DNA from 3 places in the Bradyrhizobium sp. CCGB01 genome. Region 2 is predicted to be linked to each of the others. Evidence: predicted binding sites of a transcription regulator. Region 2 holds the regulator's gene; each other region holds the start of a gene.
What was found. Region 2 encodes LexA, which represses DNA repair genes until DNA is damaged. Its sites were predicted from a motif close to TGTTCNNNNTGTGTTCNG; they were not measured.

Region 1 (3,274 bases), 930 kb from region 2:
CTTTGCGATCGCGCCACAAGGCTCTGGCAATGAGTGCTCGCAACTGTGAGCGCCCAGGCTTGGGATTCATTGATCTTGCCCTGGAGATCAGCGAGCGCTTGCGCCTGCCAGTGCGCCCTATCGCGTCCAAGTGGCAAGGATTCGGTCTCCGAAGCAATTCCGACAAAGGGCAGGAGATCGGGATCTTCTTCGAGGCGTGCCCTAAAGCTGTGCCTTGCAATTGTCCTGGCACCTTCCACCGGGGACACGCTTCCGGAAAGTATGCCCTTCGCCGTCTCAATAATGATCTGGCGAGCAGCTATGACCTCGGATTGATTCTAACTCACGGCGATCCCGGTCTCATCAACTGATCCGGTATCTCCTATATCACAAAACGAAGCGGGCACTGACGACGTCGGCAACTCAACGTCCTCAACGCCCGCTTCTCGCGAAAATTTTTCGCGTTACGGCTTACTCCTCCGCCGGCTCCTCGCCGTCGGCGTCGCGCTCGGGCGTGCCTGCGAGAATCTGCTCCGCGATCAAGCCGGAGTTCTGGCGGATCGAGGTCTCGATCTTGGCGGTGATGTCGGGGTTGGCCTTCAAGAATGCTTTCGAGTTCTCGCGGCCCTGGCCGAGGCGCTGGCTGTCATAGGAGAACCAGGCGCCGGATTTTTCGACGATGCCGGCCTTGACGCCGAGATCGAGGATCTCGCCCATCTTGGAAACGCCCTCGCCGTACATGATGTCGAACTCGACCTGCTTGAAGGGCGGCGCCAGCTTGTTCTTCACCACCTTGACGCGCGTGGTGTTGCCGACCACTTCGTCACGCTCCTTGATCGCGCCGATGCGGCGGATGTCGAGGCGGACGGAGGCGTAGAACTTCAGCGCGTTGCCGCCGGTCGTGGTTTCCGGCGAGCCGTACATCACACCGATCTTCATGCGGATCTGGTTGATGAAGATCACCATGGTGTTGGACTTGTTGATGGAGGCCGTCAGCTTGCGCAGCGCCTGGCTCATCAGACGGGCCTGAAGACCCGGCAGCGCATCGCCCATCTCGCCTTCGAGCTCGGCCTTCGGCACCAGCGCCGCGACCGAGTCGATCACCATCACGTCGACCGCGCCCGAGCGAACCAGCGTGTCGCAGATCTCCAGCGCCTGCTCGCCGGTGTCCGGCTGCGAGATCAGGAGCTCGTCGATGTTGACGCCGAGCTTGCGGGCATAGACCGGGTCGAGCGCGTGCTCGGCGTCGATGAACGCGCAGATGCCGCCCTTCTTCTGAGCTTCCGCCACCGTATGCAGCGCCAGGGTGGTCTTGCCCGAAGATTCCGGCCCGTAGATCTCGACGATACGCCCCTTGGGCAGGCCACCGATGCCGAGCGCGATATCGAGCCCGAGCGAGCCGGAGGAGACCGCCTCGATGTCCATGGAGCGGTCGCTCTTGCCGAGCTTCATCACCGATCCCTTGCCGAATTGGCGCTCGATCTGGGAGAGCGCGGCGGCCAGGGCTTTACTCTTGTCCATGGAAGATCCTTCGACGATACGCAGGGCAGTGGCGGACATTGGGTCGTGCTCCTTATGGCGAGGATTCGCGTGAGGGACAAACGATTGGCGAGGCGGCTCGTCGATAAAAGCAATGTACCCCATCTGTTCTCTGTTCGCAATGTGTTCTTTTGCGGATTTTGGTGCTGTCCGTATGCGACCCCAGTGCCCTAAGTTCAGTTTCAAGCTGCCCTGATTTGCTTTAGCGCTAAGATGGTTCCCAAAGGGGAGCACCCGCCTCATGAAAGAAATGCTTGCGCATCTGGCGATGCTTCGCGAGCAGATCGCCGAATGCGAGCGGCTTCATGATTCCGCGACAAGTGAAATCAGGCGCGATCTGTTCGCGAGGCTGCTCGCGCGCTACCGGGCCATCGCGACCGAGCTGGAGCGGGCGATTGCAAAACTGCCACCGCCCAGCACCTTCCTGGGCCGCAAAACCCGAGAGCCCTTTCCCAAACAAGAGCCCTTTCCCAAAGAAGGACAGGAGTAAGGCCGCCCCAGTTGGCTGCCTCGGCAAAACGATTTGAAACCACAGGCTGTCGGTATTTGGGTGCCCAGTTCCCGTCCGCGGGTGTCCCTTAACGCGACATAAAACCTTGGCACAACTTGTGCAGACTAATCAGTACCGGGTTTTGCTAACCCACCCGGGGCTGGAAAGCCGCGATTATTTAAGCGGGCGGCGTTTTTGCTTTCTGCCCGGCACTCCGGGGCTGGCAAGAGTGCCAAGAAATCCCATGCAAGCATAGATTGAGGCCCTGCGCGTTATCCTATGTGAAAACGCAGTGTCCTAAATCGATTGTCGGGGCGCCCCAATCAGGACACCACCGGCCCCGGGTTGTCCGAATTTGGATTTGGACGACCACCAGCCTCAGTCGGCGGCCTCTATCCCCGGCGGGAATGGCCGCCCTGGCGACGGCCAGCCCTGAGCGCCCTCTTTCCCCTCTGCGGGTCCCAAGCAAAGGGCCGCTGCTTTGCGACAGCGGCGCCTCCCAGGTTTCAAAATCTTCGAAATGAAATCTTCCAGCCTCCACCGAGAGGGCGCCGGGTCTTCTTCCGCTTCCGAAGGAGACCTTGAATTTTAACGCTACAATATGTAACGCTAATTTTTGTAGCGCTACATAACGTACTGTTCGAACAACCTCAGGAGGCATCATGAAGTCAATTATCAGGATCGCTCTCGCGCTGTCCGTCTTCGCCGGATCGATGTCAGCGCACGCCCAGATCTCGAATGCCGCGACGTCATCGGGCACACTGAAAGCCGGCGCAAAGATTACGAAGAGGTCTCAATTGCACGACGGCTGCCACAGCAGGTACGCCCAGATGCGGGGCAAGCCCTGCCACTAGCAGTGAAGCGATTCAAAGAAAGGCCGCCTTAGCTGGCGGCCTTTTTGATTTTGCCCGATCCACCGCATTTCGTGCAGGGACGAAACTCGATCTTTTCACCAAGGCGAATGGGTTTCATGCCGGTGTCCTGACCCGTCCCGTCACATTCGGGGCAGCTGTGTTCGACTTCCTTCTGCTCGGTCATGTGCGCCTCTCACCGTTCAAGCTTACTTAAACGTGTATTTTGGGGCAATGCTTCTCATCCAGGCGAGCCGGCCAAAATGGTTTCGCAAGCATTCAATCGCCGCCACGGGTCAGCCTTCGACTGAAGATGACGCGCATCAAAGACGCATTGGCTGAGCGCCGTCATAATTCCGCAATCCTGCGGCACCGAACCTTTCTGCGGTGTCCGGCTTTCTCCCGGATGGGATCG
Region 2 (3,274 bases):
GGCAGGCCGAAGCCACGCGGAAATCTGGTGTGGCGGGAGTTGAATTCGAACATGTCGGCGGTGCCGTAATAGCCGTCGACGAGTCCCATCTCGTGGGAGATTTCGGCATCGTTGTGCCAGAGCTCGATCGCGCCGACATGGACCTCGTCGTCGCCGCAGAACAGCACCATGACGGCTTGCAGGAATTCGCCGGAAAACACCGGGACCGCCACGCCGCAGGTGAGCCCGGCCGCGATGGCCTGATCGGTCCGCTTGAAATAGGAGTTGGCGAATTTGGTGAGGATCACGGGGTGGCCGCTGGCCCAGGCCTTGCCCGGAAGCCCCTCGTCATATCCGAAGTGCAGACCTTCGCTCACGGCCTTGAACGCGGACAGGCCTTCGCCGTAGAGGCCGCCGCCGAATTCCAGCCGCATGCGCGTGCGGTCGGGTACCCAGAGTTCAACGACGCGAATGAAGGTCTTCATCGAACGTGTCCGCCGTCTCAAGCCGCACCAAGCATCGGCCATTTGGCTGCGGAACGGACGTTCAAAATTCAGGCAGGACAGCGCAAACTTCGTGCGGTGGGAGGCGGAGCGGCTTGGTCCGTCCAATGGAGCTTCGCGGGATGCAAGCGATACCATCTCGCCGGCCTCGGCCGGCGATGGCAATTTCAATCCTGGCCCGACCCGCCGGCCGGGATGGCTGTGTCAGCCGATCGGCAGGCGGGTGATGGTCGGCCGGCTTTCGGCGATCTGCGGCTTGTGCTCACGCTCGCCGACCGGCTGGGTCACCGGCAGTTGCAGCACTGTCGCGCGTTGGCCTTCGACGAGCTGCGTCACCAACACGTATTTGCCGTCGGGGAATTCGATCGCATCATGATGGCGATCGGGAATGTGCGGATCGATCTTACCGAACTTGCCGACGCGCGAGTTGACGGTCCGCGTCCAGATCCAGCGATTGTCGTAGCGGACGTTGTCGGCGAAGGCGAGCTCCGTTCCCGGCAGCAGGCAGACCGCGACGGTCGGATCGGCCGCGGAGGCAAAACCGCGCGTCGAGGTGCCGCGGAAGGTTGTCGTGACGACCGTCTCGCCGACTTCAGCAGGACGCGACGCGACGGCATGCAGGCTGTAGTCACACATCGGGTGCTCCTCTTGCAGGGATAGCGACCCACGTCTCTTCTCGAGGCGCAGGCCTCTATCAGAGTGGAAGCATGTTAGCGTCTGCCCGGTTGTAGGCAAATCTGCGGCTCGCCGCCGCAGGCCGCGATCACATTATCTTTTCCGGCTCCATGAGGAACAAAGCCTGCTCCCGCGCATTCCGGATGCGCGTGTCAGCGCCCTGCCGGCGCCGACCAGCCGGAATACGGCCAGTCCGGCCGCGACGGTTGCGCGACGGCGTTGCGGGCATTCCGGACTTGCTTACCCACAGCGGCGTCCTTGCGGACATGGTGTTGCGATTGCGCGGCGAAGGCCTGCGACGCTGATGCTGCGATCAGCGCCGCGGCGACTGTGCCCAGAATGATCTTGCGCATGACTTCTCCTCGAACCCAGAGGGCGCGCGAAGCAATGCTGCTTCGTGCGGCGTGCCGAGGATGTAGCGCCGGAGGAGGGGCCGGATAATCTGCGCGAAACCAGAAAGACTATCCAGCGGAAGCGGACAATCGTCCGCTCCAATGCCGGATCGGCGATGCCGATCGAAAAGCGCGAGAGGCGCCAAATCACCGATAGCAGGACGTCCGGTCTCAGTACTTCCGGTACAGCCCGATCAGCTTGCCTTGGATCTTCACCCGGTTGGGCGGCAGGATGCGGACCTCATAGGCTGCATTGGCGGGCTCGAGCGCGATGGAGGCGCCGCGGCGGCGGAAGCGCTTCAGGGTCGCTTCCTCGTCGTCGATCAGCGCCACCACGATGTCGCCGGTATCGGCGCTCTCGTTGCGCTGGATCAGCGCCATGTCGCCGTCGAGAATGCCGGCCTCGACCATCGAATCGCCGCGCACTTCGAGCGCGTAATGCTCGCCCGAGCCGAGCATGTCGGGCGGTACGCTGATGGTGTGGCTGCGGGTCTGCAGGGCCTCGATCGGCGTGCCGGCCGCGATGCGGCCCATCACGGGCACTGCAACGGGGCGCTCGCCGTCGTCCGCCGGCGGGCTGGAAGTCGTGCGCAGCTTGCCGAGATTGCCTTCGATGACGCTCGGCGTGAAGCCGCGGCGGCTGCCGGCGGCGGCCTGAAGCTCGGGCAGCTTGATCACCTCGATGGCGCGGGCGCGGTTGGGCAGGCGCCGGATGAAGCCGCGCTCCTCGAGCGCGGTGATCAGGCGGTGGATACCCGACTTCGAGCGCAGGTCGAGCGCGTCCTTCATCTCGTCGAAGGAGGGCGGCACGCCGCTTTCCTTCAGTCGCTCGCTGATGAACCGCAGGAGCTCGTATTGTTTGCGCGTTAACATCTCGACCAAAATCCCCCGGTTGATGTCGTTCGATTCCGAGACGCTGAATTCAGCGATAAGCCGCTGCATGCTCGAAACAAATCATGAACGGACACTATATGTTCGATACATGTTCCGCAACTGCTTAATTTACCGTGAACGCCACAAACTTCGCGGAACGCTCGCGAACGAAGCGGTCAGACGGGCAGCCGCAGCACCTCGCAAGGCGTGCCGGCTTCGGCCTTCGGCGCGAACGGCGGGCGCACGAGAAGTGCCTGTGCCGCAGCGAGATTCGCAAGCAGCGAGGAATCCTGATGGTTGACGGGAACGGCGGTGAGCGTGCCGTCGTCGCGCAGCTCCAGGCGCGCGCGCAGATAATCCTCGCGCTGGTCGTTGGCGCCGACGTCGCGGCCGAGCACCGCGCGTTCGCGGCGATGATGAATCGCCGAACGGCCCGCGAGCGCGCGAATCAGCGGCACCATGAACAGGAATCCGCAAACGTAGGATGACACGGGATTGCCGGGCAGGCCGATCACACGCATCGCGCCGAGCCGCCCGTTCATCATCGGTTTGCCCGGCCGCATCGCGATCTTCCAGAACGCCATCGAGATGCCTTCGTCCCGCAGCGCCTGCTGGACCAGATCGTGGTCGCCGACCGAGGCGCCGCCGGTCGTGATCAGGATGTCGGCGCCGCTCTCGCGGGCGCGGCGGATGCCGGCCGTGGTGGCCACCAGCGTGTCGGCGGCGATACCGAGGTCGATGGTGTCGGCGCCCTCGCTGCGGGCGAGCGCGTGCAGGGCATAGCCGTTGGAATAGACGATCTGGCCGTGGCCGGGCGTCGTGCCCGGCATCACGAGTTCGTCGCCGGTGGCG
Region 3 (3,274 bases), 150 kb from region 2:
GCCACCGACGATACCGAGGTAGAAGCCGGTCCAGTTGTAGACCGAGGCCACAGCCACCGGAGCCTTGGTGTAGGGGCGCGCCGCGAGATCAGCGGCCGAAGCCGGAGCGGCGAGAGCGAACAAACAGGCCGAAGCCAACAAAACCTTCTTCATTTTAACGTAATCCCAGTCCCGGTTTCTATTTTTGCCTTCCGTGCGCCGAAAGGGCATTAGACGCTGTGGTCCAACTGACGTCGTGCTTACACCAACAAAGCCGCAAGTTGTGTCTCCCAAAAGTCACAATAATTGCAAAACGTAACAATCGCTGACGTATAGTTCCTGTTGGCCTGCGCTCAGCAAAAAGGCCGGCGCGAGGCCGGCCTTTGAATTCTCAAGTGGGATCAGAGAGGTTAGTACCTCGCGATCATCGGGCCACCAAAGCGATAATTCAGGCGGACCAGGCCGATATCGACGTCCTGGCTGATGCGCTCAGAGCGTGTGGCGACGCCGAGCGGGGCGATCAGGAAGTTGCCAGAACCGCTGAAGCCGATGGTGCGATTGCCGAGGAAGATGTGATCGTACTCGAAGCCCACGGTCCAGTTCGGCGCGAATCCGAACTCGACGCCTGCACCGACGGTGCCGCCCCAACGGGTCTCGTTGGCCCGATCGAATTCGAGGCCGGTGACGGTGTCGTAGCTGCGGTAGCGATCGCTGACGACGGCGCCGCCGCCCTTCACGTAGACGAGGACGTTGTTCCAGGCATAGCCGACCTGGCCGGTAATCAGGCCGAAGGCGTTGATCTTGGACCGATCGCGAAGACCCGTGCCGAACAAGGTCGTACTGATATTGTCGCCGGAGAAATCGGCCCAGTTGCCCTGGCCTTCGAAGCCGAACACCCAATTGGCAGACTGCCAGCGGTAGCCGACCTGGCCACCGACCGTGCCGCCGGTGGCGTTGTGGCATCCTTCGCCGAGCAGAGTGCCGGTTACGGGCGTGACGAAGTCCCAGCACTTGTGACTGGTGCCGCCGCCGCCGTTGATGCCGAGGTAGAAGCCGCTCCAGTCGTAGATGGTAGCGACCATCGGTGGTGGAGCCTTGGTGTAGGGACGCGCAGCGAGATCTGCTGCGCTTGCGGGCGCCGAGAGGCCCAACGCGATTGCACCGATTGTACCAATCAAGATCTTATTCATTGCAGTCTCCCCAGTTTCGTCCGCTTCTTAAATTCCCCGAAGCGGTTGATCAGGCGCGACGCCCATATGAATCAATTCCAAGGCGAGCGTAGCTGAGCCGGGAGGCGGAGTCCGTCTCCGAAATGCAACAGTCGCGAGCCGGCTGAAGCGCCGCAACTTGATGAATGTTAAGAGTTTTTTCCTATTCGCGGGAACCCGAAAGGGTTCCATTCATCGCGCCGGTATCTGGTTGCAGATCAGAGCCCACCCAATTCCGCATTGCGCCTGGATCATCGAGAAGAACAAATCTGGAACACGCCGCGGGTCGGTGCTATATGTGGGGATAAGTTGAGGGGTACCGGGCTGATCAGCCCTCGCAAGCGTATACGGTCGCCTCAACAGGGCGACAGAGCTTCGCGGGGCGCGGGGTCGGCCTTTGAATTCAGTGGCATTTGGAGTGGAGAGCGGCGATGGCGGGAAGCGTCAACAAGGTCATTCTGGTTGGAAATCTCGGCAAGGATCCCGAAATCCGCCGCACCCAGGACGGGCGGCCGATCGCGAATCTGAGCATCGCCACCTCGGAAACCTGGCGCGACAAGAACAGCGGCGAGCGCAAGGAAAAGACCGAGTGGCATCGCGTCGTGATCTTCAATGAAGGGCTCTGCAAGGTCGCCGAGCAGTACCTGAAGAAGGGCGCGAAGGTTTACATCGAGGGCGCACTCCAGACCCGCAAATGGACCGACCAGAGCGGCGTCGAGAAGTACTCCACCGAGGTCGTGCTCCAGGGCTTCAACTCGACGCTGACGATGCTCGACGGCCGCGGCGGCGGAGGAGGCGGTAGCTTCGGCGACGAGCCGGGCGGCGATTTCGGCTCCTCCGGTCCCGTCAGCAGCGCACCGCGCCGTGCCGTTGCCGCCGGCGGCGGTGGTGGTGGCCGCAACAGCGACATGGACGACGATATCCCGTTCTAAGGTTCGGGAGGAGCGGACGCGGGTCGTGACAGGAAACGGCCCACGCGGCTTTCGAGTATCCGGACCAACATGGGGTCCATGAACTCGTAGTCGTCCGGGATGTCGAGGCAGATGACCCGCTTGCCATTCAAGCTGGATCGGAATTTCCGGTTCAGCTTGTTGCGGTGGGCCTTCTCCATGACGAAGATGATATCGGCCCACGCGACCTGTTCGGAAGACAGCAACACGTCCGCGCCGTTTGAGACGCCTGCCGAATCGGTCTCGATCCCCGGCCAGGTCGAAAAGACTTGTTCGGCGGTCGGGCTGCGAAGGCGATTGGCGCTGCAGACGAACAGGACGTTGGTCACTTCTGGCTCCAGGAGAACGATCGGGACCTTAAATACACACCTTCTGATCGTCGGTGGACTCTGGGACATCCCGAGCTCGGTCGGAGCGCTCGCTCCTTGGATCAGTCTGCTCGCGTGAAGCGACAGGATCTCTAGTCAGCTGACGGGGAAGGTTCGGCTTTTCCGGCCTTGCTTCACGTGTCGCTTGAGCTTTGACGGCGCGCGATGTGAATGGTTAATCCTGTTCCGATGGTCGGGCTCCCACGGACCGGAGGACGCCGTATGAGCTTTACGCCGCTGCTTGAGGCCGCTCCGGCCATTCCGCTGCACGCCTTCGCTGCCATGGCTGCGTTCGTCCTGGGGATCGTCCAGCTCGCCGCGCCCAAGGGGACGTTGCCGCACCGGGCGCTTGGCTGGGTCTGGGTCGTGCTGATGCTTGTCGTGGCGATCAGCTCCTTTTGGATCCACGGGATCCGGCTGGTCGGGCCATGGGGGCCGATCCATCTGCTCTCGATCTTCGCGCTGGTGATGCTGGTGTCCGGCGTGGTGGCGGCCCGAGCCCGCAATGTCCGCCGCCACAAGATCACGATGATCTCGATTTTCTTCGGCGCTCTCGTGATTGCCGGCCTGTTCACCTTCGTGCCTGGCCGGCTCATGCACGCGGTGGTCTTCGGGCCGTAGCGATGGCTGAATTCGGCTTCCCGCGGCAGTGCCCCTGGCACCCAAAACGGCCCCCGGGAACAGCCTCCTGACAGCCCGGTAAGTCCATGAAAAAACGAAGGGAAAAAGCGCTTCCCGAGACCCTCGCAAGGGTGGTTATCAGGGAGCC

Region 1: a site for LexA is predicted at 1,632-1,649, ahead of recA (recombinase RecA). Genes of this name have one in related genera too.
Region 3: a site for LexA is predicted at 1,447-1,464, ahead of NLM25_RS24185 (single-stranded DNA-binding protein). Genes of this name have one in related genera too.

The regions. Positions count from the first base shown of each region.
Region 1 covers NZ_JANADK010000001.1:6,319,988-6,323,261, forward strand. Annotated here, with positions in the region: gene recA (recombinase RecA) at 451-1,539, opposite strand; gene NLM25_RS29540 (hypothetical protein) at 1,760-2,008, shown strand; gene NLM25_RS29545 (hypothetical protein) at 2,891-3,046, opposite strand.
Region 2 covers NZ_JANADK010000001.1:5,393,754-5,397,027, reverse strand. Annotated here, with positions in the region: gene NLM25_RS24905 (GAF domain-containing protein) at 1-464, opposite strand, end outside; gene NLM25_RS24900 (hypothetical protein) at 687-1,118, opposite strand; gene NLM25_RS24895 (hypothetical protein) at 1,310-1,510, opposite strand; gene lexA (transcriptional repressor LexA) at 1,721-2,422, opposite strand; gene glp (gephyrin-like molybdotransferase Glp) at 2,599-3,274, opposite strand, start outside.
Region 3 covers NZ_JANADK010000001.1:5,242,746-5,246,019, reverse strand. Annotated here, with positions in the region: gene NLM25_RS24195 (outer membrane protein) at 1-153, opposite strand, end outside; gene NLM25_RS24190 (outer membrane protein) at 390-1,169, opposite strand; gene NLM25_RS24185 (single-stranded DNA-binding protein) at 1,619-2,119, shown strand; gene NLM25_RS24180 (low molecular weight protein tyrosine phosphatase family protein) at 2,116-2,466, opposite strand; gene NLM25_RS24175 (DUF2306 domain-containing protein) at 2,728-3,126, shown strand.